Regions from separate parts of the Lysinibacillus sp. 1 U-2021 genome, predicted to be linked through region 2. Evidence: riboswitches for the same ligand, from Rfam matches in the RefSeq annotation. Region 2 holds a riboswitch; each other region holds the start of a gene.
What was found. A riboswitch is a leader RNA that binds a small molecule or an ion and turns the genes downstream of it on or off. The one in region 2 is predicted to bind thiamine pyrophosphate.

Region 1 (8,398 bases), 740 kb from region 2:
TGGCTTCAAACAACAACCGTAGTTCAAACCAGCTTGCAGTACCTGGTGTACAACAAGCACTAGATCAAATGAAATACGAAATTGCACAAGAATTTGGTGTTCAATTAGGAGCTGAAGCTTCAGCTCGTGCCAACGGTTCCGTTGGTGGTGAAATCACTAAACGTCTTGTACAAATGGCAGAATCTCAATTAAAAGGTATGCCAAACAACAACCAATAAATGCTGATTAAGCATTTATAAACTTAAAACCAGTGACCGTAAAAGGCACTGGTTTTAGTTTGTTTATTGATCATTTATTTATACAAGATAGGGATTTAAATGTAGCTACTGTATAATCAACATTTTTGCTTTGACAAATAGCTGAAATAACCGCAACACCATCAACCCCCGTTTGAAATACAGAATGTGCATTTGCGAAATTTATTCCGCCAATTGCTACAATTGGTAATTCAGGATGCAGAGAATGAGCCTCCTGTAAAAAAGATGTGCCACATGGTGGTTGAGCATCGCTTTTAGAGGACGTTGGGAAGATTGGGCCGATGCCGACATAATCAGCTTGATGGTTCATAGCTATTTGCAATTCTTCCTCGCTATGGACAGATACACCAAGAATCATGTTCCCAATTCTTTTACGTGCTACACCTACAGGTAAATCATCTTGCCCGATATGAACACCATCAGCTCCGAGTCGTATCGCTAGATCAACATCGTCATTAATGATAAAGGGCACATTATAGTGATGACATAGTTGTTGACATTGGCGTGCAAACTGTTCATAGGCAAGTCCCGTTAATGCGTGAGGACCTTTTTCACGAAATTGAAACATTGTAATGCCTGCTTGCAAGGCTTTTTCGAGGATATAGATAGGTTCTTCTTGAGAAGGAACATTGCTCGTACCCATAATAAAATAAAGCTGCAAATCCTCACGTTTCATGAATAATCACCTCACAGGCTTCCTTATGCTGTTGATAAGCAAAATGATTAGTGGGTCCATGACCATTTCCAATCGATAAATTATACATAATAGCTAATTGAATAAATTTTTTAGCTTCTATAATGGCATTTTCCAGAGCAAATCCTTGTCCAAGAAAAGCAGTAAGTGCTGCGGAAAATGTACATCCAGTACCATGCGTATTTTTTGTTTGGATGCGAGGAGACTGCATCGAAAAAGAACGCCCATTTTTTAAAAATACGTAATCAATGGCATAAAGTGGATCTGCTAAATGACCACCTTTAATGATGACACATTGTACACCTAGCTGTAACAAGCTTTGAGCTACTTCTTTCATATCTTCAAAATGATGAATAGATCTCCCAGTAAGTGTCTCTGCCTCGGGTATATTGGGCGTAACAACCGTAGCAAGTGGTAATAAAGTTGAGCGTAAGGCATCGATAGCTTCTGGCTGTAATAGGCTTTCCCCACCTTTTGCAATCATCACTGGATCAACAATCAGTGGAATGTTTAGCTCCCTGATCTTGTGTGCAATTGCTGTGATAATTTCTGAGGAATAAAGCATTCCTGTTTTAATCGCAGCGATTGGAAAATCTTCTACTAAGGCTTCTAATTGTTTTTTTATAAAGGAAACGTCAATCGGGCAAACACCTGTTACACCCAAAGTATTTTGAGCAGTTAGAGCAGTAATAACAGAAGTACCAAACACTTCTAATTCCTGAAATGTTTTTAAATCAGCCTGTATACCCGCGCCACCACCACTATCTGAGCCAGCGATTGTTGTTACAATATGCATGAAGCTGCACCATCCTTTGATAAGCGATGTATAGCATTGAGTAAGGCTATTTGAAAATCACCAATGTCTGCAGTAAATGCGGATGCCAGTACACCTGCTTTTTTATAGTAAGTAAGTGTTTCTGTTAATTGTTGGTAAGGATTATGGCTTACACTATAGGCTGCGCCACAAATTGCGCTAAGTAAACAACCTGTACCCGTTACTTCCGTCATTTGTGGATGACCACCAGCAATCCATTGGCTATGCTTGCCATCAGTTATAAAATCGTGTTCTCCTGTGACAATAACAATGCATTGATAGCGTTGAGCCAATGATGTGGCTTCTAATTCCATAGCGATAGTGCCATGACCACTATCGACACCTTTTTGTTGCCAATTTACACCAGCTATTGCTGCTAGCTCGCCGAGATTACAGCGAATCACCGCAAATTGTATGTTTTCCAGTAAGTATCTTACGGTTTCCTTACGATAAGTTGTGGCTCCAACTCCGACAGGATCTAAAATAACAGGAATACCAAGTTTATTGGCTTTTTCGCCTGCTAATAACATGGCACTTTTTGTGCGATCATTAAGTGTTCCAATATTAATTAATAATGCTTGAGCAATGGCCACCATCTCCTCTACCTCTTGGCAGTCATCGGCCATTACTGGTGAAGCACCTATCGCCAATAAACCATTTGCTTGAAAATTTGCCACTACATAATTGGTAATACAATGGATAAGTGGTTGCTGTTGACGAATTGTTTGAAAAATCATTGTAGTCCTCCTTTAGGGATGGACGTAAGCATGCAAAAAAGGCTCTTTTTGTGTAAAAATGCACGAAAAGAGCCTTTCATCTGAAAACGATGTTTATTGCTCCCTACGTCAGTATTAACTAACAGGTTCAAAGGGTCAGGTTTTACCTTCTCAACTCTTACGAGTCCCCCTGCAATCTTGCTTTTAGTTGACCAAAATGTACCATACTTTTCAGTTGTATTCAATAGCAAGTTTTCCTATAGATAAAATGTGACCGATGCCATATAGGAGAGTATGATAGTTGTCATGACTTTACCGAAATTAAGCACAAACCATTGAAAATGCTGAAAAAAGAGTCTTATAATGTGTCATAACAAAAGGGGGCAATTGCCATGAAAAGACAAGATTTAGTTGCACCAGAATGGTATAACATAGTAGAGGAAATTGAAAAATATGCTCAGGATGCAACCAAAAATGCTTTAATTATTTATGAGGAAAACCAAGACATCCAATGTATTACATATGCACATTTATTGGAAAAAGCGAATCAAGCAGCACATGTATTCACTAAGCAAGGTTTAAAGAAAGGTGATGTCATTTTAGTGATGGTACCACGTTCAGTGGAAGCATATATAGTGTATATTGCTGCATTGAAAGCGGGTTTAACGATTATTCCAAGTTCTGAGATGTTAAGAACAAAGGATATTGAGTATCGAATTCATCATGCAAATGCTAAAGCAGTTATTGCATTCGAACCCTATATTGAACAGTTCGATAAAGTTGGAAATTTACAAGACATACTGCAATTTGTCATAGGGAATGCACATGAACCTTGGCAGAACATACTTGAAAAAATGAATAATCAACCTACAACCTACATAAATCCTATCCCAACAAAAAGTACAGACCATGCATTTTTAGCCTATACAAGCGGAACAACAGGAAATCCAAAAGCAGCAGTGCATACGCATAGTTGGGGCTATGCTCATTTACGAACAACAGCACCACATTGGTTGGGGGTACAAGAAAATGATATTGTTTGGGCGACTGCAGCACCAGGATGGCAAAAATGGATATGGAGTCCGTTTCTAGCTACTTTAGGTAGTGGTGCTACTGCATTTGTCTACAAAGGTAAATTTGAAGCAGCTTGTTATTTAGCATTGCTTGAGCGATTCAAAATCAATGTATTATGCTGTACACCAACTGAATATCGTTTTATGGCAGCGCTTGAAGATTTATATGAATATGATTTAAGTGCGATTCGCCAAGCTGTATCAGCTGGTGAGCCATTAAATAGTGAGGTCATTAGAGTATTCTTGGAAACATTCAAATTACAAGTGCGAGATGGCTATGGACAAACAGAAAATACATTATTGGTAGGCACAATGGTAGGAATGGACGCAAGAGTTGGGTCGATGGGAAAACCTACTCCTGGCAACACTGTTGAAATTATTAATGATTTGGGCAAACCCGTTGCAATCGGAGAAGTTGGTGATATTGCTGTTCATCGTGAAACACCAGCCCTCTTTAAAAAATATTTAAATGATCCTGAACGTACAAATTTACAATTTCGTGGGGATTGGTATATTACAGGAGATCGTGCCTATAAAGATGAAGATGGCTACTTTTGGTTTGACGGACGAGGAGACGATGTTATTATTTCCTCAGGCTATACAATTGGCCCTTTTGAAGTAGAGGATGCTTTAATGAAGCATCCAGCTGTAAAAGAGGCTGCTGTTATAGCGAGCCCTGATAAAGTAAGAGGAAATATTGTCAAGGCATTTATTGTTCTGCGCGATGGTGAAAAAGGTGATGGAGCGCTTATTCAAACACTCCAAAGTCATGTTAAATCATTGACTGCTCCTTATAAATATCCACGTGCTATTGAATTTGTAGAGGAACTACCAAAAACATCTTCTGGGAAAATTAGACGTGTCGAATTACGACAACAAGAAATTAAACACCTCCAATTCTAATTCATTTCCTAGGAAATAATGTCGAAAATCAAAGTTCATCAAAGGTATGGACTTTGATTTTTTTATTTTTTTTAGGTAAGGTAATATGAGGAAATACATAGCTTAAAGCTTTTTGTGTTTAATTATTGCAAAAAAATGAAACAAATTGGCAAGTCATACGTATTACGTGTTGAGGAGGCGGAAAGACATGAATGTAAAAAGGTGGGTTGCTTTAGTAGTGGCAGGTGTTCTCTTACTATTTTCGTTAGGAATTAATACCATTTTTGCGCTATTTAAAGCAGATTTCCTAGGTAATTTTGATAGCTTAATGGCAGGTAATAGCTTAGATGTATATGAAAATGTCATTGAAGGGGAAAATTTTGATAAGCGAATTGCTTATTTAAAGGTAGATGGAACGATTCAAGATATCGGCTCAAGTACATTGTGGCAACCAGTTGCCTATGATCATCAATTTTTCTTAGAACAATTGGATAATATTTTATATGATGAGTCCATACAGGGTGTTGTCTTAAGCGTTAATTCACCAGGTGGTGGTGTAAAGGAATCTGCAGATATCTATAAAAAGCTACTAAAAATCAAAGAAGAACGACAAATACCAATTTATGTATCGATGGATTCTATGGCAGCTTCAGGTGGTTATTATATTTCGGCACCAGCAGATAAAATATTTGCCCATCGTGATACAATAACAGGTTCTATTGGTGTCATCATGCAATCTATTAACTATCAAGAGCTGGCTGAAAAAGTAGGGGTCAAATTTGAGACGTTTAAATCAGGAGAGCATAAAGATATGCTAAGTCCAATGCGTGAAGTGACAGAAGAGGAACGTGCAATGATGCAAGATATGATTAATGAAACGTACGAAGAATTTGTAGATATTGTAGAGCAGGGACGTAATATGTCTGAAGCAGAAGTGAAGAAGGTTGCAGATGGTCGTATTCTTGGCGGTACAAAAGCGCTTGAAGCAGGGTTAATTGATGAAATTGGTGATGAAGAAGCGGCCATTGCAGCTCTTCGTGAGGATTATGGACTTGAAGATGCGGCTTTATTTGAGTATTCATACGATATGGGTGGCTGGCAATCATACGTAGGTATGAAAATTGGCTCCATGTTCGGTCCCTCTGCCGAGGAAAAAATGCTAATGAAAATCATGACGGACTATAGCGCACCGAAAATGATGTATCTATATGGGGAATACTAGGAGGGAGCACAATGACAAACAATGAAATTGTTATGCAAGGTTCACCCTCATTGGAAAATGGCTTCTATATAAACACTTCAGGAGAATCAGCAAATGAAAAAAACTATGCATTAAAAACTGCTGGTTTTTGGGTACGATTTTGGGCATTTTTATTAGATGGATTCATTATTTCTGCTGTAGGAGGAATACTCGTCAATCCTATCTTTTATTTAATGGATTGGTCCTTATCTGATTCTGTTTGGTATGCGCCGATTTCTATTATTACAGCAATTTTCTACTATAGTTATTTTGTGCTGATGACAAAGTTCTTTGGACAAACGCTAGGGAAAATGGTGTTTGGATTACGTGTCATTTCATTAAAGCACGATCAGTTAACTTGGTCAGATGTGTTATTCCGTGATTGGATTGGTCGTATCATCAATAATATTTTTATGCCACTGTATATTTTGGTAGTGATTTTGCCAGAAAATCAAGGCTTACATGATTATTTTGCCGATACAACAGTGGTGCACGAAAAAATCTTTATTGAAAAGGCTTTAACACCGACTACATTACCAAAACAAGAAGAACATGTAGAAATTACGGTGCAAGAAGAAAAAATAGACCTCGCCAAGCTAGAGGAAAAAAATGAACAATAAACATAAGACTGTCTCAAATTAGGAGACAGTCTTATCTATTTCTAAGTATGTAAGCTATCATAGTTGCAATTAATTCCCTTCATTTAGTAATATTATGTACATATGATGATTAGGAGGCGTTTAGATGGCACAAGTAACATTTAAAAATGGTCCAGTGACACTAGTAGGAAATGAAGTAAAGGTGGGCGATCAGGCTCCAGATTTTACGGTATTAGCGAATGACCTATCACCTGTAACATTAAATGATTCAGAAGGAAAAGTTCGTTTATTTAGTGTTGTACCATCATTAGATACTGGTGTATGTGATGCGCAAACACGTCGATTCAATGAGGAAGCAGCGAACTTAGGTGATAATGTAGTCATTTATACAGTATCTGTGGATCTTCCATTCGCTCAAAAGCGTTGGTGTGGTGCAGCAGGTATAGATGCAGTCCAAACTGTATCAGATCACCGCGACCTTTCATTTGGTGAGGCATATGGCGTATACATTCAAGAATTACGTCTTCTGACACGTGCAGTATTCGTTGTGGATGCAAACAATAAAGTAACATATGTTGAATATGTACCTGAAGCTACAGATCATCCAAACTATGAAGCGGCCATTGCAGCTGTCAAAGCACTAGCATAATAAGCTGCTTTTAGGCTAAGATAATACTAGACAAAGGGGCTGTGACAAGTGTTTGTCACGGCTCTTTTCTGCGTGAAAGGAAGTTAGATATGGAAAATATCGAAAAGTTATTTGGTTTGCTAAATGCGCATGCCGAAAAAATCGAAAAAGAACACAATATAACGTTACTAGAAGGATTATTAGATGGGTTAGAGGCATGGCTTGATGGCGAAGTTGATTTTTCTCAAAAAGATGCAACAAAAGAGGATATTCGTAAAGCTATTCAAATTGCTATTTTAAAAGGGATGCGCAAAGGCTCACAGCCGAATCATCAAATGACTCCTGATACGTTAGGGCTATTAGTGGGCTACTTTGTGGAGCAGATTTTTGCAGAGCGTCTTGAAAATGAAAAGATCTCGATCATGGACCCAGCAGTAGGCACGGGCAATTTATTACTGACGGTTATGAATTTATTAGATGGAAAAGTGGAAGCAACAGGTGTAGAGGTGGATGAGCTACTTATTCGCCTTGCTGCTGCAACTGCTGACTTAACAGAACAACCTATTTCTTTATACCGTCAAGATGCCTTAGAAGATTTATTGGTCAATCCGGTTGATGCCGTTGTTTGTGATTTACCTGTAGGTTATTATCCAAATGAAGAAGTGGCGCTCGATTATGAATTATGTCCAGCGGAGGGGATGAGTTATGCCCATCATTTATTCATCGAGCAATCAATGAATTATACAAAGGATGGCGGCTATTTATTTTTCCTTGCACCCTCTCATCTGTTTGAGTCAGAGCAGTCTAAGCAATTACACAAATACATTCAAAAACATGCGTGGATTCAAGCGATTATTCAATTACCTGATTCTATGTTTGCGAATAAATCATTAGAGAAGAGCATTGTGATTTTACAAAAACAATCGAAGGAATTGAAAGCACCTAAAGAAGTACTATTAGCTAAAGTACCAAATATGCAGAATAAACAGGCACTTGCGCTATTCTTTGAAAAAGTGAAGATGTGGAAAGAGGGCAAGTAATTGCTCTTGAGTGCAAGTAAAAAGGTATCCTATATAAGGATACCTTTTTATGTATTACAAATTAGTTTTCAGGCGTACGGATAACTAGTACGTCACATTTAGCTGAACGTACAATTGCCTCAGATACAGAACCGATTAGGAAGCGTTCTACTGCATTTAGACCAGTTGCACCACAAATGATTAAATCTGCGTCTACGATGTTAGAAAGCTCTTTTGTTATGATATTTTTTGGAGAGCCATACTCGATGATAAGATTAACATTCGTTAAACCTTCATCTTCAGCTTGCTTTTTGTAACCATTTAATAGTTCTTCAGAAAATGCTTGAGCACGCTCTGCAATGGAACGGTCATATGCTTCGATAGCAGCAAATGAACGAGTATCGATTACATTTACTAGATTTAACACTGCACCTTCGTTTCGTTTTGCAACATCAATTGATTTACGAAACGCGTAT
Region 2 (8,398 bases):
TGACAGCAAAATACTTATTGCCCGAAGACTGGTTAGCGAAAATCAGTCGCTTTCAAGTAGCGACGGCCTCCAAACTACGCGGGCAACATAAGGGCTCGCACCGTTCTCAACGCTTCGGGGCATCCCTTGATTTCTCGGATTTTCGAGAATACCATTTAGGAGATGATGTACGCCAAGTGGATTGGAACGTCTTTGCTCGTACAGATAAATACTTTATAAAAAGGTTTTTAGATGAGCAAGAGATGCGTGTACATATTCTACTAGATGCTACCAAATCGATGGGGCAACATGCTAAGTGGTTATTTGCTCGTCAAATTGTGGCCTCCCTCGGTCTAATGGTATTAGGTCGAGATGATCGTCTATCTTTTTCTTTTGTCCAAGATGAAGTGAAGCCACCATTTCGACGGAAGGGTACCATGTATCGCCGAGCTTTTTTACAGCTAGTAACAGATATAGAGGAAGCTAATTACTCTAATCGTTTTGCCAAGGATGCACTTAAAGCTTTACCTAAAGATAGTACCGTATTATTCATTGTTACAGATGGATTAGAGCCAATTGAGGAATGGGAACAGCTATTAAAAAGGCTACCACGCTATGCTGGAGATGTTCGCATTTTGCAAATTGTAACGCAAGAAGAACTGTCACCAAATTATTCGGGTGATGTACGTCTCCTTGATCGTGAAACAGGTAATGATGTGAATGTGACGATGTCCTCTAAAGTATTAGAGTCCTACCATGCAAGACGCATACTACATGAAGAAGAATTTGAAGCCATTTGCCGTCGCTTTGGTGTTCGAAAATTACAATTGAAAGTGGAAGATGGATTGCAACATGCGATTTTCCAGCAATTATTAAAAGCACATTGGATTAGGTGAGGTGAGCCGTATTGGGCTTTAGTCAAATTATATTTAGCTGGACGGCCATCATCCCGGTCATTGTCCTACTTTATTATTTCTTTCGAAAAAAATATACAGATCAAACAGTTTCTTCGACGCTTTTTTGGTCGGAGATTATGCAGGAAACGCGAGTATCGCCTTATTTAAAGCATCTACAAAAAAATGCCCTACTATATTTACAGCTTCTTGCTTTAGTGCTACTTGTTTTGGCATTGATGAATCCTTATATAAAAAAATCAACCATTGTTGGTGCACAAACCATATTTATTGTAGATACTTCAGCCACAATGCTGGCAGGTAAAGAGCAATCAACCTTTGACGCTCATAAACAGGAAATGCTGAACTTGATGAATGAATTGAATGGTCGACCTGTCACATTAATTACAACTGGTGCTGCACCAAAAGCTGTTTTACAGCAAGAAACAAACACGAGTGAAATAAAAAAAGCTATTCAAGATTTACAAATAACCTATGAAACTGCTGAAATGAATAAGGCGCTGGATGTAGCACAGGCATTTGTGGGCGATACACCAACTTCTATCTATGTTTTTACAGATACACTTGATAAAAAGCAATTACCGATGGACAAGGATTCTGTGAAATGGCTAGTAAGAGGTGCTACAAAAGACTTAACAAATATCGCTATCACCCGCTTTGCTGCTACGACAGATGGACAAGCTACGCTGGCACTTGTACAACTCCATAATGATACAAATACCGAGCAAAAGGTAACACTCGCATTGAATAATGCAGAGGGTGAGGAGCTGGTAGCAGAAAGTGTCGTTGTGCCTCCAAATGAAGCCATTACGAAAACATTTAAAGATTTGCCTTTAGCAAAATCCATGACAGCTATTATTGATGCAAATGATGATTATGACATAGACAATCAACAAACAGTTTTACTACAAACGACTACGTCAAAAATTATTGTTGATCAAGGCTTGCATCAACTGATACAGAAAGGTTTTCAAACAGTTAGTAGTGGCGTAAAAATCGTCCCTTCCTTGCAAGTAGCTGACAATCAAGATGCTACCATAATCACAAACCAATCAGCCTTATTGGAAAAGATGGACAATCCCCTCGTATTATTTGGTCGTGATGATGCAGAAAAAGTAGATGCGAATGGGACGGTAAGCACTAGAAGTGATGCATTATTTGCCTTTAGTGAACTAAAGGATGTTTATGTTAGTGCTGTTTATCCTGGCTTTGCGGACTATGAAACGATTGCTTCTGTTGGAGAAGAGCCGTTCATCCAACGCTCCCCAAAAGGAGATATCGTTGTTTTAGCCGATATTGCTGATACAGATTGGCCTTTACATCCATCATTCCCACTATTTCTATGGAGTACAGAGCAGCAGCTAACAGAATCAGTTGGGTCACTTGGGATTTTTTCACCCAATGAACAACGTGCAGTTGCTTTAGCGCAAGGAGACTGGAATGTTTATTCGCAAGAAGACGAGTTTCTTTCGTCTGTTACGAAGGGGATGCTAACTGCGCCCAAACAGCCAGGCATTTATATGGTACGCTCAAATAATGAGGAAAAACAATTGATTGTCCAATTGCAAGCACAAGAACGTGTCATTGAACAAGGAACAAGTTTTACATTAGGTGATATTTCAGACAATGGAAAGGAAGAAGTGTCGATGACCTCTTTCGTGCCTTGGCTAATTGTAATTATTTTACTATTGCTTGTTTCAGAGTGGGAGGTGCAACGACGTCGTGGATTTACGAATTGATATGCCGTTAGTATTGTTGTTACTCCTTCCATTATTCTTGTATTTTGGATGGACATACTTTCATGAGCGACAGCGACTTAAAAGAAGTCATATTGTTGTACTTACTATTCGCATAGTGGCAGCAGGCTGTTTAGTTTTTGCACTCGCAGGTCCATATCTATTATTACCAATCAAAGAAGAACAAATTATTTATTTAGTAGACCGTTCTGCTTCTATGAATGGTACGGAAGATGAGATGGTTCAGTTTATACAGGAGAGCCTCCAATCAAAAAAAGAACCACAGCTTGCGGGCATTTATTCATTTTCCTCTACTTTACAAACAGAGGCCATTTTATCTAAAACATTAAAGGAAGTACCGAAACTAACTGAAATTAAAGCTACCGATCAAACAAATATAGAACAAAGTCTACAGCTTGCTTCAGGGATTATAGATCCTAAAAAAGCAACTCGTCTTGTGCTATTAACAGATGGTAATGAGACAAAGGGCGATGCTTTAGAATTTGCTACGAAGTTGAAAGGCTCTAATATTAGTGTGGATATTAAGCCTTTTAGTCAACCAGTTGTCAATGATGTATCACTAAAAAGCTTTGTATCCCCTCAGGTTGCTTACGTTGGAGAGCAACAACAATTAGTGACAGACATACATGCAACATCAGCAGGCCAAGGCGAGCTATTACTATATGAAAATGATGAGCTTATTCATAAAGAGGCAGTTGAGCTGACTGAAGGCACGAATGTGTTTACCTATAAACATGCAGCAACAGCTGAAGGACTTGTAAAATATGAAGCCGTTGTTCAAGTTGGTCAGGATGCCATTTTTGAAAACAATAAGTTAACTAGTGTCACAATGGTTCAAAGTGAACCACATTTATTAATCGTTAATGGTTATGAAACAGCTTCACCCATCGCAGCAGCACTTGGTAGTCAATCCATTGCCTATGATGTTGTAGCGCCCGACAGTCTACCAAATGAACTGTCCAGCTATTTGCAATATAATGCTATTATTTTCGAAAATGTGCCAGGTCATTTAGTGGGTGAAGCAAAAATGAGTGTTATTGAGCAAGCAGTCAAAAACTTTGGGGTTGGTTTTACAATGGTGGGTGGAGAAAATAGTTTTGGTCTAGGCGGCTATTTTAAAACACCGATTGAAACCTTATTGCCAGTGGAAATGGAAATTAAGGGCAAAGAGCAATTACCTTCCTTAGGGTTAGTGATTGTACTTGACCGTTCTGGCAGTATGCAAGGCTCGAAGCTTGAGCTTGCTAAGGAAGCAGCGGCACGTTCTGTTGAGATGTTGCGAGACGAGGATACATTAGGATTCATTGCCTTTGATGATCGTCCTTGGGAGATTATAGAGACAGGGCCTCTTAGCAGTAAAGAAGAGGCTGTGGATACTATTTTATCAGTAACACCTGGTGGGGGAACAGAAATCTATAGTTCATTAGCTAAAGCCTACGAGAACCTTGCTGATTTAAAGCTCCAACGTAAGCATATTATTCTCTTAACAGATGGGCAATCACAGGCAGGGAATTATGAGGATTTAATTACTGAAGGAAAAGAAAATGGTATAACCTTATCGACAGTAGCGATTGGACAAGATGCTGATGCGAACTTATTAGAAGCGCTTAGTGACATGGGTAGTGGACGTTTCTATGATGTCATAGATGAGCAAACCATTCCGTCTATTTTATCTCGTGAAACAGCTATGATTTCCCGCACCTATATTGAGGACAATCCATTCTATCCAGCAATTTATAATGCAGCAGGATGGAACTCGCTGTTTGCAAATGGGGTCCCACAAATGAATGCATATATTGGGACAACGGCAAAACAGGGGGCTACTGTTGTAGCAGAAAGCGAGAAGGAAGATCCTGTGTTAGCGCAGTGGCAATATGGTCTTGGTAAAACATTTGCCTTTACATCTGATTCAACGGGTAAATGGACAGGAGATTGGGCAAGATGGCAGAATTGGGGAGCATTTTGGCAAACACTTATTTCTCAGATGCTACCAAGCTACAATGATGTAGCCTATGATGTAAGATTGGAAGCAGATGGTTCCTTTATGATTACAGACCCTACAAATGAAGCTGCATTTTTAGATATTGTAGCGGTAAATGAGGCAGGGGAGGAGCTAGAAACACAACTTGAAACCATTTCCGCATCCCAAGTTCGAGCTGTAGTACAAGCTGAACCTGGATTAATTTTCTTCCGTGTAGCAGATGAAAAGAAGGCCATTTATCAGGCAGGGCTAAGTGTTCCTTATAGTGCTGAATACGAACTACTCCCTGTAAATAACCAACTGATAGAAGAGTTAACTAAACGAACAGGAGGCACTGTTTTAAAGGAACCACAAGATGTTTTCCGTGACTTTACGACAAAAGGAGCAGATCGGCAAAATATTGCCACATGGCTACTCTTAGCAAGTATGCTTCTTTTCTTTATTGATATTACCATAAGACGCTTTGGTTGGAATTTCCTAACGAATGTGAAGAGAAAAGAGCCGCTGGTTGAGGAAAAAACTATACAAGCAGAAGATACAAATGTAGCACAGTTGTTAAAAGGCATGAAAAAACGATCTTAAATAGAGGAAGCAGTGCAAACTCGAATAGTTTTGCACTGCTTTTTTTATGTTGCTTGAAATAGAGAGTTATCCCCTTTGTAGAGAGGGGAAGATGATCTACAAAGTGGACTCTTTTTCTCATAAGGAGGAGAAAGGCGCTCCAAATTGGACTGCCCGCAGCTCAATGAATGCTCATAATCCAATACCTCTTAATAAAGAGAAGAATTAAATCTCTTTACGAGCTCTGTTTTACGCAAGCTACTCGCAACCATTACACCTAAAATAGCACCGATCGTACTTGATGTTAAAAAGGCTGGTAGGAAGAAGAATGCTGCTACAGATGTTCCCATGAATAATTTTGCATAAGGGACGGCAATAAGTGAAGCCAGAATGCCCGTTCCGATAACCTCTCCGATACCAGCTAACCACATTTTATTGCTATATTTATAGGCAAGAGCAGCACAGACCGCACCGATGATACTACCAGGGATAGCTAGTAGAGAGCCTGTTCCAGTAAGGATACGAATGATGGCAGTGACAAAGGCAACTATAACAGTTGGTACAGGCCCAAGTATAATGGCTCCTATCACATTAATCGCATGCTGAACGGGGTAAGCACGTGCGATGCCTGTTGGGATGGATACGAAAGTAGAGCCTGCAACAGCAACGGCTACTAATAAAGCCATGACTGTTAATTTACGAATTGACATAAAGTTCACTCCTTTTGGTAAAGTTCGTGAGGAAAAATAAAAAGGCCACCCCCTTTAAACAATAGGAAGCGGCCTTGCGTGTATATAGTGACAACAGCAAGTAGCGCCACTTCCCTCCGCTAGTGTGAACTAGATCAGGTTCAAAGGGTCCGTATATTACCATATACGTCTCAGCCTTTTAAAGACTCCCCTAGTGGTTAAAATCATTCAATTTTGTGAATCAACAATAATGTACCATACTGCTAAAAATAGTCAATGATTTTTCAGACTATTTTGTATCGGGATGCATTAAATGAGGTGCTTTTTTCACTGTCCAGATGAGCGCAAGGAAGAAACAGGCTAATAATATGATAGAACCGAAAATATATGGGCTATTCATATTCCAGTCAAATAATAAACCTGCCAAAGCGGGTCCAATCATATTTCCGAGGCTCATATAGGCATTATTCAAGCCCGCAGCAAATCCCTGCTCTTTCTCTGCAAGCTTTGAGATGAGTGTATTAACAGCTGGACGAATTAATGTCGTTGCTGTAGAGAAAATTGTTGCTACAACTAAAATAAGGGCAAAGCCAGAAACAAATAATATTAAGAAAATAGCAACGGATGCAATAAATAAATTTACTAGTACTACTTTCATTTCACCATAACGATTGAACAGTGGTGTAATAATAAACATTTGTACTACTACTCCAAAAGCACCACCAACAACTAATATAATCGCTATATCTACAGGTGTGTAATTAAACTTTTCTGTCACAAATAATGACAATGTCGTTTGGAAATTTGCAATTCCAAACGAGAACACCAGCATAATTATGAGCATAACAAAATAAGGCATATGTATGGAACGAGCCATTTGCTTCGCCAGATTGTCTTGCTTTTGTTTCTGTTGCGCAGTGTTTGGTTTGGTAGAAGGTAATAAAAAGTAAGATAAAATAGATGCTACAATGGCTGCAGCTCCAGCTGTGAAAAATGGGAAATGTAAGCTTACCTTTGCTAAAAAGCCACCAATACCAGGTCCAATCATAAAGCCAAGAGACATAGCGGCACCCAACATCCCCATACCTTTCCCACGTTCTTCATAGGTTGTGACGTCAGCGACAAAAGCCATAATAGGAGGTGCAACAAATGCGGAACCTAGACCACCTAAAAATCGTGCTAAAAAGAGCATCCATACATCTGTAGCAAGGCCAAATCCGATTTGTGCAAGACCTGTTACGATAAGACCGAAAATAATTAAATTTTTTCGTCCGTACTGATCTGAAAGATTCCCAGCAATAGGAGAAAATACGAATTGAGCTAAGGCGAACGTTGCGATTAGCATACCTAGAACTTGTCCTGCTGCACCAAATATTTTTAAATACTCTGGCATGACAGGAATAATAATGCCAATACTTCCCATTGCGATAAACATATTAAACATTAAAATATACAAAGCCGCCTTATTGGACTTCTGCTGGGTCATCGAATGAACCCCCTTTTTGTAATCAAATATAGTACAGTCTATCATAAAGAATTATTGCTTGGCTAATAGTTAAGATTATCGTACTGGTTCTATATTTAGAATGGTTTTCCACAAAAGTTTTCATCCGCGCACCTATGCATGAAGAAATAATAGATGTTAGTCATAAAAATTGAGGGGAAAAGAAGCTATGGGGATAAATTAGTAAAGCAACAACAATCTATGGACTTCTCTTATAAAGTGAGAATTAAAAAATGTGAGAGTCTGTCTGTAATGGCATAAAGCATGGCTATAAATTGTAGCGATGTTATAGCGCATCAGAAGGAATATCACAAGAATACTGATGTGAAAATCTATTAAAATTCAGACAAAATATTTTCTAAATATAATAATGCAAATAGTCAATTGAAAATGTTCTTATTTAATAGTCAGTTAAATAAGCAGAGAAAAAAACTAGCGAATTGATGTAAAAGTCAATTCGCTAGTTGAATTATCGGATACCCATTTTAAATTCTAAAAATAATTCGTTGTATTTCCCTAAATAATCAGGTCCTAAGTTTTTGTAGACCTCTAATGTATCGCGTTGTTCTTCAGAAGGATAGTAGCGTTCGTCAGAAACAACTTCTTCGTCCATTAAGTCCATAGCTGCAAGATTAGGCGTAGAATAGCCTACAAAATCGGCATTTTGAGCACCTGATTCAGCACTTAGCATGAAGTTTATAAAGGCGTGGGCACCATCAATATTCTTCGATGTCTTTGGGATGACCATATTATCAAACCATAAGTTTGAGCCTTCCTCAGGTACAGCAAAGTCTAACTCTTCATTTTCATACATCATGTCAGCTGCTTGGCCAGACCACGTAAGGGCAACGGTTGCTTCATTATTGATCATTAATGGTGTAATTTCATCTCCAATGATTGCTTTTACATTTGGTGCAAGGGTGATTAGTTTGTCAGTAGCTTCACGAAGTTCCTGATTATCTAGTGAATTCAGAGAATAGCCAAGACTGTTTAAGCCCATCCCAATGACTTCG
Region 3 (8,398 bases), 230 kb from region 2:
TTTTGATGATCCAAATTATTTTATAAAATTATTTAAGCAACAAATTGGTATTACACCTAACCGATATAGAAAAAAATAAAAGATTGATTAAAATAGTTTTCAATTAGTTGATTTTATTTTCAATAAAGACTCTTATCATGATGTCATTATCCTAATCTTAACGTGAGAATTATCTATAAAATTGAGATTAAATAAAATAATTTTAAGTTAAAAACTATGTATAAACCCTATGTCTAGCGCATATATTTATAGTTTATACTTAAATACAAAAATTCTTTAACGATAATTATTATAATGTACTAGCAATTCTATTTTATATTTGTTATAGTTATAGACGAAGAGTTTGACTCACATTTTTTTCAGGAGGTAAACTAATATGACAAACGCAAATGATCGTAGCCGTCGTTTTACAACAGCAGGTGGCGCTCCAGTAGTAAGTAACCATGACTCTATGTCAGCAGGTCCACGTGGCCCTCTTTTACTTCAGGATGTATGGTTAGTTGAAAAACTAGCAAATTTCAATCGTGAAGTAATTCCGGAACGTCGTATGCACGCAAAGGGCTCAGGTGCATTTGGTACTTTTACTGTAACGCATGATATTTCACAATATACTAAAGCGAAAATCTTCTCAGAGATCGGCAAGAAAACTGAAATGTTCGCACGTTTCTCTACAGTAGCGGGTGAGCGCGGTGCAGCAGATGCAGAGCGAGATATTCGTGGCTTCGCCCTTAAATTTTATACAGAAGATGGAAACTGGGATTTAGTAGGGAACAATACACCAGTATTCTTCTTCCGCGATCCTTTACACTTTACAGATTTAAACCATGTGGTAAAACGTGACCCACGTACAAATATGAAAAATGCCAACTCTAACTGGGATTTCTGGACTTCATTACCTGAAGCACTTCACCAAGTGACAATTGTTATGTCTGACCGTGGTATTCCAGCTGGTTACCGTAATATGCACGGATTTGGTTCTCATACGTATAGCTTTATCAATGCTAATAATGAACGTGTTTGGGTTAAATTCCACTTCCGTACAGAGCAAGGCATTAAGAATTTAACTGGTGCCGAGGCTAATGAGATTATTGGTCAAGACCGCGAATCTTCACAACGTGATTTATATGAAGCAATTGAAAAAGGCGATTTCCCTAAATGGAAAATGTACATTCAGGTAATGACAGAGGAGCAAGCTCGTGAGCTACCATACAACCCATTTGATTTAACAAAGGTATGGTATAAAAAAGACTTCCCATTAATTCCTGTAGGTGAATTCGAGTTAAACAAAAATCCAGACAACTACTTTGCAGAAGTTGAACAAGCTGCATTCGCACCATCTAACATTGTTCCTGGCATCAGCTTCTCACCAGATAAAATGTTACAAGGTCGTATCTTTGCATATGCGGATGCCCAACGCTATCGTCTTGGTGTAAACCACTATATGCTTCCTGTCAACGCACCAAAATGTCCATTCCGTACTTTCCACCGCGATGGAGCAATGCGCTTTGATGGCAATCTTGGTTCGACATTAAGCTATGAACCAAATAGCTATGGTGAGTGGGAGCATAATTTAGACCATAAAGAGCCTGAATTACGTATTGATGGTCATGCAGGTATTCATGATTTCCGTGAAGACGATAATAATTACTTTGAACAACCAGGTAAACTATTCCGTCTATTGACTTCGGAAGAGCAGCAACGCTTATTTGAAAATACCGCGAACGATATGGCTTCTGTTGAAGAATTCATCAAACGCCGTCACATCCTTCACTGCTATCTAGCTGACCCAGCATATGGTGAAGGTGTCGCTAAAGCGATGGGTCTTTCCTTAGAAGGTATGGACCTTACAAATCCATATGTAAAACAACCAACAAACGTTTAATATTCCACGTTATTATTGATATCCAAATCCAACTTTTACTCCATGTGAATCCACTATTCACATGGAGTTTTTTGATTAAGAAAAGGCCTATGTCTATTTTTCTGACATAAGCCTTTTCTTTCATTATTGATAAATTTGACTGCCTGCTTTTTTAAACTCCTCAGCCTTTTCTTTCATACCTTGATGGATCGCTTCAGTCGTATTCAAATCCTTATCTTTCGCATAATTACGAATATCCTGTGAAATTCTCATGCTACAGAATTTAGGCCCGCACATAGAACAAAAGTGTGCTGTTTTTGCTCCCTCTGCTGGCAGTGTCTCATCATGATATTCCACTGCACGCTCGGGATCTAGTGACAGATTGAATTGATCACGCCAACGGAACTCAAAGCGCGCTTTAGACAGCGCATCGTCTCGTTGTTGTGCACCTGGATGACCTTTTGCTAAATCAGCAGCATGTGCAGCAATTTTATAAGTGATAACGCCCACACGAACGTCCTCGCGATTCGGTAAACCAAGATGCTCTTTCGGTGTCACATAACAAAGCATCGCTGTACCAAACCAGCCAATCATGGCTGCCCCAATGGCTGATGTAATGTGGTCATAACCTGGAGCAATATCTGTTGTGAGTGGTCCTAATGTATAGAAGGGCGCTTCCTTACAAGCCTCTAATTGCTTGTCCATATTTTCTTTAATCAGATGCATTGGTACATGACCTGGTCCTTCAACCATCACCTGAACATCATGCTGCCAAGCAATTTGTGTTAGCTCACCTAGTGTTTCAAGCTCTGCAAATTGTGCCTCATCATTGGCATCTGCAATTGAGCCTGGGCGTAAACCATCACCTAAGGAAAAAGCAACATCATAGGCTTTCATAATTTCACAGATTTCCTCAAAGTGTGTATACAGGAAGTTCTCTTGATGATGATATAAACACCACTGAGCCATGATAGAGCCCCCTCGTGATACAATGCCTGTTACACGATTTGCTGTAAGCGGTACATAGCGTAAAAGGACACCTGCATGAATAGTGAAATAATCCACACCCTGCTCAGCTTGCTCGATGAGGGTATCACGATAAACCTCCCACGTTAAATCCTCTGCTACACCATTTACCTTTTCTAAAGCCTGATAAATTGGCACTGTTCCCACTGGTACTGCAGCATTTCGAATAATCCATTCTCTCGTTGTATGAATATGTTTACCAGTCGATAAATCCATAATATTATCTGCGCCCCATCGAGTTGCCCAGGTCATTTTCTCAACTTCTTCTGCAATGGAAGAAGATACAGCAGAATTCCCGATATTCGCATTGATCTTTACATGAAAATTACGCCCAATAATCATTGGCTCTGCCTCAGGGTGATTAATATTAGAAGGCATTATAGCACGCCCAGCTGCAATTTCTGAACGTACAAATTCAGGATCCATATTTTCACGAATCGCTACAAACTCCATTTCATGGGTTATAATTCCCTTTCGTGCATAGTGAAGCTGTGTCACATTTTTACCTTTTTTAGCACGCAAAGGCTTTCTCGCCAACTCAGGAAAGACATTTTCTTGAATACGCGGGTCATCAACATGACGAAAGCCATTATCCTCAGGTTTAATGGAGCGTCCCTCATATGCTTCTACATCCCCTCGCTCTTGAATCCATGCATTTCGTAAGGCAGGTAAACCTTTCGTAATATCTACTTGGTAGGCTGGATCTGTATAGGGCCCACTTGTATCATATACTCGAATAGGAGCATTTTCTTCATTTCCAAAGCTGCCTGTTGTCGGACTTAATGCAATTTCTCGCATAGGTACTAGAATATCTGGGCGTGATCCTTCCACATATACTTTTTTGCTTCCTTCAAAGCTAGACATAATGGTAATATTCTTTTCACTTATTGCTGACATGAGCTACTTCTCTCCCTTAAATATATTTTGATACAAGGACCGAATCTAGCTCACCCAACAATCCAAAAAATAAAGGCCGAATCCAAAATAATTATTTGGATCCGGCCACGAATGTAAAGGTCTATTGATTGCATACTCTGCAATAGCTTCTTAACTTTCCCACGCTGGTATGAGCCAGATCAGGTCCAAAGGGTCAAGAAACTTCGTAGCGTTTCCCTCTCAGCCTGACTCATCAGACTCCCCTAGTTAATACTATTTAGTTTGATGCTAGTGTAGCAGATAATACTAAGAGATGGAAGTTATTTTTTATCTTACTAGGTAAATAATATTTCCGCAAAATAGATCACAATGGTTACAGTTATACAGCTTACAATGGTTGAAAATAAAACAGCTTGCGCGGCTGTTGCTGATTCTACATCATATTCCAATGCTAGACTAGAACTATTACGAGATGTTGGAAAGGCACTAGCTATAAACAGTGATTGTGCGACGACTCCATCTAATCCCAATATATAAATAATGGCTAATGCAACAGAAGGTCCAATAATTAATCGCGTAAAACAGCTGATAAAGACGGTTTTATTAAACATTGATTTCATCTCTAGTTGTGATAATTGCGCGCCTAATGTAATTAAGGCCACAGCAATAAATCCATCTGCCACATGTTCTACTGGTATTTTGATAAACTGTGGAATACCAATATCAAAATAATTCATAGCTGCACCTATAATCAGCGCATGAATAATAGGCATTTTTAAAAAATCCTTAATGATTATCATACCTGACTTTGTAGAAGAAATTAAATTGTATAAACCATATGTATACGTAGTCATATTTTGAAAGATTACGAGCATGACCTGAATGGCTACCCCAATAGGTTGCGTGGCAAATATCATTTGAGCCACTGGAATACCGTAATTGCCCGAGTTAATAAGCACCACACTATTTTTAAAGACAGCTGCCTCTGTTCTAGGTAAACCTAACCCTTTTGCCATAAAATGACTGAGCAACATTTGACTACCGATAAAAAGTACAATAAATAATCCGACCTCTGCCAGTACAGATAACTCCACATGTGTTTCATATAAATTTATAAAAACAGCTGCTGGCATAAAGCAATATGTAATAAGCTGAGACAATGCTTTTAAATTAAAGCGAAATTTCTTTTGTAGTATAGCGCCTATTACAAGTAACACTAAAATAGGTACAACAATTTGAAAGAAAATCATTCCGAGATACATCATTTCAATGTCCCCCTTCCAGTGTGAATAGTAGTGTTGAATTCCTTCTAGGTCAATTTCTCTGGCTTTCACCATAAAGAAGACTGCCTCTATATTGAAGGCAGCCTTTCTTTTTAAGCAAGCTTAAATCGGTTTACAACTTCTTGTAGCTCGTTTGAAATATCGTTCATATTTTGAATAGACTCAGCTACTTTTTGTAATTCTACTTGTTGATCCATTGCAGAAGCACTTACTTGTTCCGCAGAGGCTGCTGTTTGCTCTGAAATAGCCGAAATACTTTGGATAGCCATGATTGCTTGATTTTTATGCTCTAACATGCTAGATAGTTTATTCATTAATTCACTAATAGAATTTGCAATTGAACCTGACAAGTCACTGCTATCTTTAAATGCTAGTTGCGTGCTTTGTACGGACTCATTTTGAGATTGCATTAAATCTGCATTAGATGCAATCACAGCAACCGTCTGCTGAGAATTTTCAAGAATGCTTTCTACTGTACTCTTAATAATTTCTGTTTCATTCTTAGATTGTTCTGCTAGCTTTCTAACTTCCTCTGCAACTACAGCAAATCCTTTACCATGTTCACCAGCACGTGCAGCCTCGATACTTGCATTTAAAGCTAGCAGATTAGTCTGCTCGGTAATACTTTGGATCGAAGCAATAATCTGATTAATATTGGCAATATTGAAAGCTAATGATTCCATTTGCTGCTGAATACGCCCATTCATTTCATTTGTCTCCATATTACGCTCTCTTAAACTTTCAACCTCATGCAATCCTTTTTCTGTTGTTACACCTGTTTTATGAGATAGCTCATCCATTTCATTAGATAGAGCCGTAATCGCATCAATCTGATCTGATAAATCCATCATTCGATAATTTGTTTCTTCTGTATCCTCTGATTGCTTCGAGGCTCCTTGTGCAATCTCGTTGATAGCTACAGAAACCTCTTGACTAGAAGCAACTACCTCATTAAATGCCTCATTTACCTGATTAGAAGATTGGTTCAATAACCTCGTGGAATTTAGTACAGTTTGAATCGCACTATTGGTTTTATCTAACATATTATTATAAGCCACAGCCACTGCACCAATTTCATCAGGCTTAATATATCGCTCTTCTACCTTTTGTGTTAAATCCCCTTCGGCTGCAGTTTCAATCGATGCACGTAAAAATTTAAGTGGTTTTAGTTGTTTATAGATGAATAACACACTTGCAGCTGTCATCAAAACCACCATAATAATGGAAGCAATAATCGTAAATACAAATACATGATTATATGTTTCTAGAATCTTTGATTCAGCTAACACGACTTGAACAGTCCATGTTTCGTCAATACCCTCTAAAATCATTGGAGCAAAAACATTATAGGCCTTTTCCTTCAGTTGATTAGAGTCAACGTACATACTTGTTAGTTCACCATTTTCCATTGTCTTACTAATACTTGTCCAAGTAGGATCCTCTTGCATATTGCGCCCAACTAGCTCATCACCAAAACTGTTAGCTGTTAGCACACCTTTATTCGTAATAATTGCCGCATAACCGCCCTCTGGGGCATTCGATTTTGTTAAATCATTTAAAAAATCTATTGATACATCGGCTGTCAATACACCGAAAAATGATCCGGAAGCATTGATCAATGGCACCGAAATCGTTGTCATTAATACAGATTGTCCGTTGACATTATAATCATAGGGCTCTGTCAAAACTGCACGTCTCTCTTCTTTTGGTACCCAATACCATTCAGAAATACTCTTATCATCAATACCTTCGATTAGAGCAGTCGAGATATCATTTCCGTTCTTACTTAAATAAGGGATAAAGCGATTTTTACTATCTACTAAAGAAGCCTCAGTTGGTTCTAAAATAATAGATTCTTGCTCAAAGATTGCTCCTACTCCAAGAATGTCATTATTGCTAGCTAAATTTTTTTCCATTATGTCTATGACACCTTTGGTAGACAACGTATTATTCTTCTCCATGCTTTCTATGATACGCTTTGTTGTTTGTAATGTCGTATTGGCTTTCTTAAATCTTTCACTCATAATAGCTGCAGAGGATTCAGCAGTTTGCAATGTTCCATGCTCTGCGTCTTCAACACTTTGCTTTTTTATAATAATTCCCGTTATGACAGTATAGGATAAAAATAAAATGAGAAATAATCCTATTATAAGGGAAGAAAGTTTTAAGGCAATTCCTCTTGATTTTTTCATAACTAACACCCCCACTTTTATACTAATAATAATAGATGGATGATTGTATCACAATAAATTATTTAGCGAATAAAGTAGAAAATTTACAGAATTATAGAGAAAAATACCGATACTTTGCTAATCAATTATTTTTCAATATGAATGACTAATGACTTATTTGAATTGAGATTCATAGTAAAACATCCTCTTTGAATTCTAAATTATAGAAAAATATGATATATTAACTATTAAATAGTATGATTGGAGTGACTTACATGAAAAATAAAGCGCTATCAACATTAATGGCCACGGCTATTACAGCGACACTAGTATTACCAATGTCTACTGCGAATGCCGCATCATCTCAAATACAATCAAATTCATATGAGACACATGTAGCAGCAGCCAAAAAAGTAATAGGTGAATCCGTAACGATCAAAAATATAACAAAAGATACTGTGATAACATCTAATGGTACATTTAGAATTCAATCGGCATTAAAGCCCCTATTTGATACTTCAAATAAAGCTGCATTAACCAATGCCCGAGCTACCATTGTAGTGAAAAATGGTCAAATTACGGACGTTACCTCATTAATATTAAACAAAGCAGGTACTAGCAAAAAAACTGTCTATTTTGATGGAGGTGACGCACTAATCTCGGGAGATCTTACTGTAAACGCTGACTATGTAAAGGTTCAAGATGTTAGCGTAGATGGACAGCTTATCATTACAAACAGAGTAAAAAAAGCCGTTACACTCGATGAAGTAGTAGTAGATGAAACAATTACACTAAAACCAATTGTCACGAAAAAGGTAAGTTGGCTATACGTCAACCTAATCGATATGAAATCATCAAACATCAATTTGGGACGTACTAAAGTCAATATATCTTCTGACCAAACTCTTGCCAAAGTAGATGTAGTAGGTAAAGTGGAATCTTTTGAAGCAATGACTAATATAGAAAAGCTTACAATTGATGTAGCGAAAGATTTTAACCTTTATGGTGAGGGTAAAATTGAGCAAATTGTTGTAAAAGGCGGTACTAAAGTAGCTTTAGATTCAGGACATCTGGTAAACAATGTACAGGTGGACGATAGTCGTGTCTCCGTGACGCTTCCTGTCATTGATAAAAAGGAACTTAATACACTTATCGCATCCCCACCATATGTACAAGTATCT
Region 4 (8,398 bases), 1.4 Mb from region 2:
CAGGATGAAATCGAAGTAGAGTTCGCTTTCCAGTATAACGATGGTTATTCAGAAACGATTTTATCATTTGTTAATAATGTCCGTACACGTGATGGTGGTACACATGAAACGGGTGCAAAGGCAGCATTGACGCGTGTCTTTAATGAATATGCAAGAAAAATTGGCCTGTTAAAGGACAAGGATAAAAACCTTGAGGGGACAGATATTCGTGAGGGCTTAGCAGCGATCGTGTCTGTTCGTATCCCAGAGCATTTACTGCAATTTGAAGGACAAACAAAGGGCAAGCTTGGGACAAGTGAGGCTCGTTCTGCAGTAGATAGTGTAGTGTCTGAGCAAATTTTGTATGTGCTAGAGGAAAATGCAGAGTTATCAGCTTCTCTTGTTCGTAAAGCGATTCGAGCGCAGCAAGTGCGTGAAGCAGCTCGTAAAGCGCGTGAGGATGCACGAAATGGCAAGAAAAATAAAAAGGGTAGTACGATTTTATCTGGAAAATTAACGCCAGCTCAGTCACGTAATGCAGCAAAAAATGAGCTGTATTTAGTCGAGGGGGATTCTGCGGGTGGCTCTGCTAAACAAGGACGTGACCGTACATTCCAAGCGATTCTGCCATTGCGCGGGAAGGTCATCAACACAGAAAAAGCCAAGCTACAGGATATTATGAAAAACGAAGAAATTTCAACGATTATCCATGCGATTGGGGCAGGTGTTGGCACGGATTTTGCGGTGGAGGATTCTGCCTACAATAAAGTAGTCATCATGACCGATGCGGATACGGATGGGGCACATATTCAAGTCTTGCTATTAACATTCTTCTATCGTTATATGCGTCCGCTCATTGAGTCTGGAAAGGTCTATATCGCACTACCGCCGCTTTATAAAGTCTCAAGAGGTACAGGAAAAAAAGAAGTCATTGAATATGCTTGGACAGAAAGTGACTTACAAAAGGCCATCAAGAAGGTTGGAAAGGGTTACATATTACAGCGCTATAAAGGTCTTGGTGAGATGAATGCAGACCAACTATGGGACACAACAATGAACCCTGAAACACGGACATTAATTCGTGTCACAATCGAGGATGGTGCACGAGCGGAGAGACGTGTCACGACGTTAATGGGTGATAAGGTGGAACCACGTCGTAAATGGATCGAAGCCAATGTAGACTTCGGTATGGAGGATGATTCTAACATTTTAGAGAATGAATTCATCCAACAAGAGGAGGACCAAGCATGAGTAGTACAGAAAAGTTTCAAGATTTACCGTTAGAAGAAGTAATGGGTGACCGTTTTGGTCGCTATAGTAAATATATTATTCAAGACCGCGCGTTGCCTGATGCACGTGACGGTCTTAAACCAGTACAGCGCCGTATTTTATATGCGATGTTTACGGAAGGCAACACACATGATAAGCCGTTCCGTAAATCCGCAAAAACAGTGGGTAATGTAATTGGTAACTATCATCCGCACGGCGATAGCTCTGTGTATGAAGCGATGGTACGGATGAGTCAGGACTGGAAGGCACGTCATATGCTCATTGAGATGCACGGGAACAATGGCTCGGTAGATGGCGATCCACCAGCTGCAATGCGGTATACAGAGGCGAGACTATCAGCTATTGCCGCTGAAATGCTACGAGATATTGGCAAGAAAACGGTCGAATTTGTGCCAAACTTTGATGATCAGGATATGGAGCCAACTGTATTACCAGCACGTTTTCCTAACCTTTTAGTCAATGGCTCTACAGGAATTTCTGCTGGGTATGCGACAGATATTCCGCCACATGCCTTAGATGAAGTACTGGATGCTGTGTTGATGCGCTTAGACAAGCCTAATGTTACTGTAGATGAATTGATGACGGTGATTAAAGGACCTGATTTCCCAACGGGTGGAATCATTCAAGGTGTTGATGGCATTAAAAAGGCGTATGAAACAGGTCGGGGTAAAATCATCGTCCGTGCACAAGCAGTTGTTGAACCAATCAAGGGTGGTAAAGAGCAAATTGTTATCACTGAGTTACCATATGATGTAAATAAAGCGAATCTTGTGAAAAAAATTGATGAGCAACGGGTAGATAAACGACTAGAAGGCATTGCGGAAATTCGTGATGAATCAGACCGTACAGGGTTACGTGTCGTAATTGAGCTGAAAAAGGATGTACCAGGACAAGGAATTTTACAGTACTTGTTTAAAACAACGGATTTACAGGTAGCTTATAATTTTAATATGATTGCCATTCATAATCGTCGTCCAACGATGATGACATTGCCTTTATTGCTAGATGCCTATATTGCCCACCAAAAAGAAGTGGTAACAAACCGTTCCATTTATGATTTGCAAAAGGCAAAGGATCGTTCTCATATTGTAGATGGATTAATTAAAGCCCTTTCCATTTTAGATGAAGTCATTGCGACGATTCGTTCTTCAAATGATAAGAAGGATGCGAAGCTTAATTTACAAGCAAAGTTTGATTTTACAGAGGTACAGGCAGAGGCCATTGTAAGCCTGCAATTATATCGTTTAACGAATACGGATATTACAGAGCTTCGTCATGAACAGGACGAGTTAAATAAGCTAATTGCGAAGCTAGAGGGGATTCTACAAAGTGAAGCAAAGCTAGTGCGTGTTATTAAACAAGAGTTACTAGATATTAAGAAGCGCTTTACAGAGCCTCGTCGCTCGAAGATTGAGCAAGAAATTGAAGAAATTAAAATTACATTGGATGTCCTTGTGCCAAGTGAAGAGGTTGTCGTAACAGTAACGAAGGATGGTTATATTAAACGTACATCCACACGTTCCCATGCCGCTTCAAACGGGCAAGATTTTGCCATGAAGGATTCAGATTATTTATTGTATGAAGCAAACTTAAATACACAGCACCATCTATTGCTGTTCACAAATCGAGGCAATTATATTTATCAGCCTGTTCATGAGCTGCCTGATATACGCTGGAAGGATCTCGGCCAGCATATTTCAAGTATTGTGCCAACAGGGGAAGATGAATCCATTATTGCGGTTTATGGCTTCGAAACCTTTGACCAGCCAAATACGTATGTCTTCACAGCCACAAAAGATGGCCAAATTAAGCGCTCACCACTCGCAGACTATGCGGTAACACGTTATTCAAAGCCAATTAAAACGATGAACGTCAAGGCTGGTGATGCGATGATCTATGCATCATTTGTAACAGATGACGTGGAGCTGATGCTCACAACGGATACAGCCTATGCGATTCGTTTCCCTATGGAGGAGTTACCAGTTACAGGTGTGAAAACAGGCGGTGTGAAAGGGATCACACTAAAAGATGGAGAAGCCTTAGTTGGAGTCAATGTGTTACAGCCTGATGTTACCAACTATGTAGTGATTGTGACACAGCGTGGGGCCGTGAAGAAAATGAATGTTGCTGAAGTTGAAGTAGCAAGTCGTGCAAAACGTGGACTAAAAGTATTAACAGAGTTAAAAGCAAACCCTCACCGAATTGTGGCAGTTGTTCAAGCAACAGACGAGGAGCAGGTTGTGATTGAAACTGAAAAAGGTGTTCAAGAGATGATTGACGTACAAGCATTGTCTCGTGCGGATCGACATTCCAATGGTTCATTTAAAGTGGATATTGCAACAGATGGAGCAATTTCTCATGTTGTAACAGCCAAAAAAGAACAGAAACCAAGCTAAAAGCATGCCCAGCCTCTTAGGAGCGCTGGGCTTTAAGCTCTATTCAAAAATAGCACCTTGTCATTTAAGTGAAACTATGGGTATAATAATCATCGAAAAGTTCATAGCGAAAGAATGTAGGGGGGCTAGTAATTGCTAGCTGAGATTGTGTCCGGTAGACGCTGACCCTTTGAACCTGATTTGGCTCGTACCAGCGTAGGGAACATCTAATCAAAAAGCAAAGTTTTGAAGATTGATTGCAATACGTCTGGGAGGAATCCTAGGCGTTTTTTATGTTTTCAAGCAACAGCTTGCCAACATTGTATACGCTTTCTTCTGGTGACAACATTCATGCATGAACACTTTCATATTACAAACTGGGAGGCTTTCGCATGAAAAAATGGTTTTTTATTTTATTGGCAGCACTATTGACATTAGTAGGCTGTAGTGACAAGGATGACAAGCAGGCTGCTGACAAGCTGAAAAAGGTGTCTGTGGTACTGGATTGGACGCCGAATACAAATCATACAGGACTATATGCTGCAAAAAAACTCGGTTATTTTGAGGAACAGGGCTTAGATGTTGATATTATTATGCCTGGCGAGGCGGGCGCAGATCAGCTTGTTGCTTCTGGAAAGGCGGATTTTGGCGTGAGCTATCAGGAAGGCATAACACAGGCACGAGTACAGGGTGTGCCGCTGGTCTCCATCGCAGCAATTATACAGCATAATACATCTGGCTTTGCTTCTATTGCTTCGAAGGGCATTACATCGCCAAAGGATTTTGAAGGTAAAACCTATGGTGGTTGGGGCGCGCCATTAGAGCAAGCCGTTTTACAATCACTCATGCAAAAAGAAAAGGCAGATATTAATAAGCTAGATATCGTCAATGCAGGGGATTTAGATTTCTTCACAATGATGGAAAAAGATATAGATTTTGCTTGGATTTATTATGCATGGACTGGTATTGAGGCTGAGCTGCGTGGGGAAAAGATTAATATGCTATATCTTACAGACTATAGTGATCAATTGGATTATTATACGCCGGTTTTAGCTACAAATGAAAAAATGATACAGGACAACCCCGATGTAGTCAAAGCCTTTGTGGCAGCTGCATCGAAGGGCTATGAATACGCAATTAAAAACCCAAGTGAAGCGGCTGATATTTTAATCGAAGCGGCTCCTGATTTAGATAAAGCGTTAGTGCATAAAAGTCAGGAATGGCTGGCTGATAAATATCAGGATGATGCCAAGCAATGGGGAGAGCAAAAGCTTTCTGTGTGGGAAAATTATGCGAAATGGATGTCAAGCAATCAAGTACTAGAGGGCGAATTTGATGCGAAAAAAGCCTTTACTAATGATTTCTTACCTAAAAAGGAGGCCAAATAAGATGGCAAATTCATTAATCAGTGTACAAATCATTCCGAAGACAGAGAAATATGAAGATGTTATACCATATGTCGATGCAGCAATTGCGGTGATCGATGCTTCTGGGGTGAAATATGAGGTACATCCATTGGAAACAACGCTGGAGGGTGAGCTTTCAACATTGCTCCAAATCATTGAAAAAATGAATGAGAAAATGATTGAACTTGGTGCCATTAATGTCATTACACAAGTGAAAATTTTATATCAGCCAACAGGTATTACGATGGATACATTAACGGAGAAATATCAGTAATGAAACGTGCATTACAGAAGGGAAGGACGATAATTTTTATCGCCTTCCTCTTGTTCATATGGGAACTAATCGTGCGGTTTGCTGAAGTTCCTCATTGGTTAGTACCCACACCAAGTAGTATTTTGTCAGAAGCCATCCAGTCGTATCAAACCTTTCTACCACATGCATTCGCTACAGTACAATTAGCTCTACTAGGTTTGGCCATTGGCATCGCTTGTGGGCTAACGGTGGCAATAGTGTTGCATCGATTTACATTTATTCGAGAACTGTTTTATCCAATTCTTATTATGTCGCAGAATGTTCCTATTCTAGTCTTGGCACCGCTCCTTATTATTTGGTTTGGCTTTGGCTTATTACCGAAGCTTATCATTATCTGTCTTGTGTGCTTTTTCCCGATTGTCATTGCAGCGATGGATGGATTTAGACAAACAGCTCCAGAATTAAAGCATTATTTTGCCATGGTTGGTGCTACAAGGGCACAAACCTTTTGGAAGCTGGAATGGCCTTATGCCTATCCTGCTATTTTTTCAGGCATTAAAATTGCGGCTACATATAGTGTGATGGGGGCTGTGATTGCGGAGTGGCTTGGTGCAAAAAAGGGTATTGGTGTTTACATGACCCTAGCCCAATCCTCCTTCCGTACGGATCGCGTATTTGTGGCAATTTTTGCGATTGTTCTCTTGAGCTTACTATTGTTTAGTGGTATTCGTTTACTTGAAAAATTCATGGTGAAGGGAAGAGGCTATCATGCTCAGCATTCAAAACATCGCTAAATCCTTCGATGCGCTCAAAGTCCTTGATCAACTTTCTTTTGACGTCAAGGATGGAGAGTTTGTGGCCATCGTGGGTCCTTCAGGCAGTGGTAAAAGTACACTTTTTCAATTAATTGGTGGTGTTTCGCCAATTGATCAAGGAGCCATTTTATTGAATGGAGAGGATATCCAACAAAAAAAAGGAACGATTGGCTATATGCCACAGCAGCCATGTCTATTACCCTGGCGTACAATAGTAGAAAATGTCACGCTTGTAGAGGAATTACAACATAAATCAAATGTTGAACGTACCAAGGAATGGTTAGAAAAGGTTGGTCTTGCCTCTTTTATCCATGCCTACCCGAACGAACTGTCTGGAGGCATGCAGCAGCGTGTGTCCTTTATTCGAGCAATGGTCAGTGATAAGCCGATTTTATGCTTAGACGAACCATTTTCTGCGTTGGATGAATTTACTCGACTGGAAATGCAAGCATGGCTTTTATCTATCTGGGAGGAGTACCGCAAATCCATTCTATTTGTTACACATAGTATTGAGGAAGCTCTCTTTTTAGCAGATCGCATACTTGTACTATCCAAACGTCCTGCTACCGTTAAAAAGGAAATCATCGTGCCGTTTGAAAGACCTCGGAAAGAGGAAATTCGACATTCTGCAGCATTCACAGCATTAAAGCAACAATTGTTTATGTATTTACAGGAGGAAAAGGGTGATATGTATGTTGATTGATGCGCATATTCATTTGGATCAGTACACCGATGAGGAAATTTCTTCCTTATTAGAAGAAGTGAAAGCTGTAATCGCGGTTAGTATGCAACTTTCCTCTTGTGAAAGAACGTTGCGTTTATCGAATAGCTATCAGCAAGTAAAGGCTGCTTTTGGCTTTCATCCTGAACAGCCTTTACTAAGTCCAAATGATGAGACAGCTTTATTTGATTGGATTCGCTCGCATCAGGATGATATGGTTGCTATTGGTGAGGTGGGTCTACCTTATTATTTAAAACAAGAGCAAGCGATTGATGAACGTCCCTATGTGGCGCTATTAGAGCGTTTTGTTGTATTGGCGAAGGAGCTGGACAAGCCAATTGTGTTACACGCAGTATATGAGGACGCCCATATTGTGTGTGATTTGCTGGAAAAGCATCAGCTTCACGAAGCCCATTTTCATTGGTTTAAAGGGGATGAAGCTATTGTGAAGCGCATGATAGAGCGAGGTTATTTTATTTCTATTACGCCAGATTGCTTGTACGAAGAGGAAATTCAACAGCTAATTCATGTTTATCCCATTGAACTAATGATGGTAGAAACGGATGGTCCTTGGCCGTTTGAGGGACCGTTTACGAAGAAGCGTACATCTCCCTGGATGATGCACTCAACGATTGAGGTGATTGCCTCCATCAAAGGGCTATCAACACAGGAAGTGGCCAAAATTATTACGCAAAACACGAAAACATTTTATCGGCTTTAATAAGAAAAAGCAGTATAGGGTACGAGTTATTCGTCCTTATACTGCTTTTTATATTTCGTATAATCATGCTCTAATTTTTCGTTTTTTGTTTTCGTTAGACGTTCATGTGTACTAAAAGAGATAGATTGTCGATTTTTTTCAACATCTTTACCAACTGTGCGTTTAATGTGCATCCGCTTCTTTTTAGCTTTAGATTGTGACATGAGCATCGCCTCCAATTCATTTTTAATTCTATAGTAGCGAATAAGGAAGAAAAAGTAAAACCTCGTAAGCAAGATACTTACGAGGCTGTCGAGTGTATTAGTGAGATACGTCCTGTACAGAAATACCTGTGTTTGCTTTAACGTCAACTTCACGATACTTCGCATCATCTGTTTCTTTAGAAAGTAATGTGCCGATGAAACCACCAAGGAAACCAAGTGGTACAGAGATTAAGGCTGGGTTCGTTAACATAATTAAAGGATCACCAACGAAAATTGCCTTACCTTCAACTGGATTCCAAACGTTTGGAGACATAGCAACTAATACTAACGCAGAGATTAAACCTGTTAACATCGCAGTAACAGCACCCGCTGTATTAAAGCGTTTCCAATAAATTGTGTAGATGATAACTGGAAGGTTAGCAGATCCTGCGATACAGAATGCTAAAGATACTAAGAATGCAACGTTTAGTGTTTGTGCACCAAGTGCTAATAGGATAGAAATAACAGCGATTGTAATCGAACCGATACGAGCTGCAAGAACTTGCTCTTTTTCTGTAATTTTACCCTTTTTGATAATTTGTCCATAAATATCATGAGATAGGGCAGATGCACCAGAAAGTACAAGACCTGCTACT

Region 1: linked by a shared signal. The riboswitch ahead of thiM (hydroxyethylthiazole kinase) and the one ahead of thiW (energy coupling factor transporter S component ThiW) in region 2 are both predicted to bind thiamine pyrophosphate.
Region 3: linked by a shared signal. The riboswitch ahead of thiC (phosphomethylpyrimidine synthase ThiC) and the one ahead of thiW (energy coupling factor transporter S component ThiW) in region 2 are both predicted to bind thiamine pyrophosphate.
Region 4: linked by a shared signal. The riboswitch ahead of QH639_RS01185 (ABC transporter substrate-binding protein) and the one ahead of thiW (energy coupling factor transporter S component ThiW) in region 2 are both predicted to bind thiamine pyrophosphate.

The regions. Positions count from the first base shown of each region.
Region 1 covers NZ_CP123966.1:2,315,653-2,324,050, reverse strand. Annotated here, with positions in the region: gene QH639_RS11765 (alpha/beta-type small acid-soluble spore protein) at 1-218, shown strand, start outside; gene thiE (thiamine phosphate synthase) at 289-933, opposite strand; gene thiD (bifunctional hydroxymethylpyrimidine kinase/phosphomethylpyrimidine kinase) at 923-1,747, opposite strand; gene thiM (hydroxyethylthiazole kinase) at 1,735-2,502, opposite strand; TPP riboswitch at 2,586-2,683, opposite strand; gene mbcS (acyl-CoA synthetase MbcS) at 2,874-4,457, shown strand; gene sppA (signal peptide peptidase SppA) at 4,645-5,658, shown strand; gene QH639_RS11735 (RDD family protein) at 5,670-6,296, shown strand; gene tpx (thiol peroxidase) at 6,421-6,924, shown strand; gene QH639_RS11725 (class I SAM-dependent methyltransferase) at 7,014-7,943, shown strand; gene QH639_RS11720 (universal stress protein) at 8,005-8,398, opposite strand, start outside.
Region 2 covers NZ_CP123966.1:1,580,079-1,588,476, forward strand. Annotated here, with positions in the region: gene QH639_RS08115 (AAA family ATPase) at 1-3, shown strand, start outside; gene QH639_RS08120 (DUF58 domain-containing protein) at 1-875, shown strand, start outside; gene QH639_RS08125 (vWA domain-containing protein) at 887-2,632, shown strand; gene QH639_RS08130 (VWA domain-containing protein) at 2,616-5,213, shown strand; gene thiW (energy coupling factor transporter S component ThiW) at 5,402-5,902, opposite strand; TPP riboswitch at 5,997-6,104, opposite strand; gene QH639_RS08140 (MFS transporter) at 6,171-7,367, opposite strand; gene QH639_RS08145 (ABC transporter substrate-binding protein) at 7,855-8,398, opposite strand, start outside.
Region 3 covers NZ_CP123966.1:1,349,097-1,357,494, reverse strand. Annotated here, with positions in the region: gene QH639_RS07080 (helix-turn-helix domain-containing protein) at 1-79, shown strand, start outside; gene QH639_RS07075 (catalase) at 377-1,882, shown strand; gene thiC (phosphomethylpyrimidine synthase ThiC) at 2,006-3,784, opposite strand; TPP riboswitch at 3,924-4,038, opposite strand; gene QH639_RS07065 (AEC family transporter) at 4,099-5,028, opposite strand; gene QH639_RS07060 (methyl-accepting chemotaxis protein) at 5,139-7,238, opposite strand; gene QH639_RS07055 (S-layer protein) at 7,493-8,398, shown strand, end outside.
Region 4 covers NZ_CP123966.1:222,927-231,324, reverse strand. Annotated here, with positions in the region: gene parE (DNA topoisomerase IV subunit B) at 1-1,230, shown strand, start outside; gene parC (DNA topoisomerase IV subunit A) at 1,227-3,665, shown strand; TPP riboswitch at 3,774-3,884, shown strand; gene QH639_RS01185 (ABC transporter substrate-binding protein) at 4,037-5,032, shown strand; gene QH639_RS01180 (thiamine-binding protein) at 5,034-5,324, shown strand; gene QH639_RS01175 (ABC transporter permease) at 5,324-6,097, shown strand; gene QH639_RS01170 (ABC transporter ATP-binding protein) at 6,072-6,821, shown strand; gene QH639_RS01165 (TatD family hydrolase) at 6,811-7,560, shown strand; gene QH639_RS01160 (hypothetical protein) at 7,587-7,763, opposite strand; gene QH639_RS01155 (solute symporter family protein) at 7,861-8,398, opposite strand, start outside.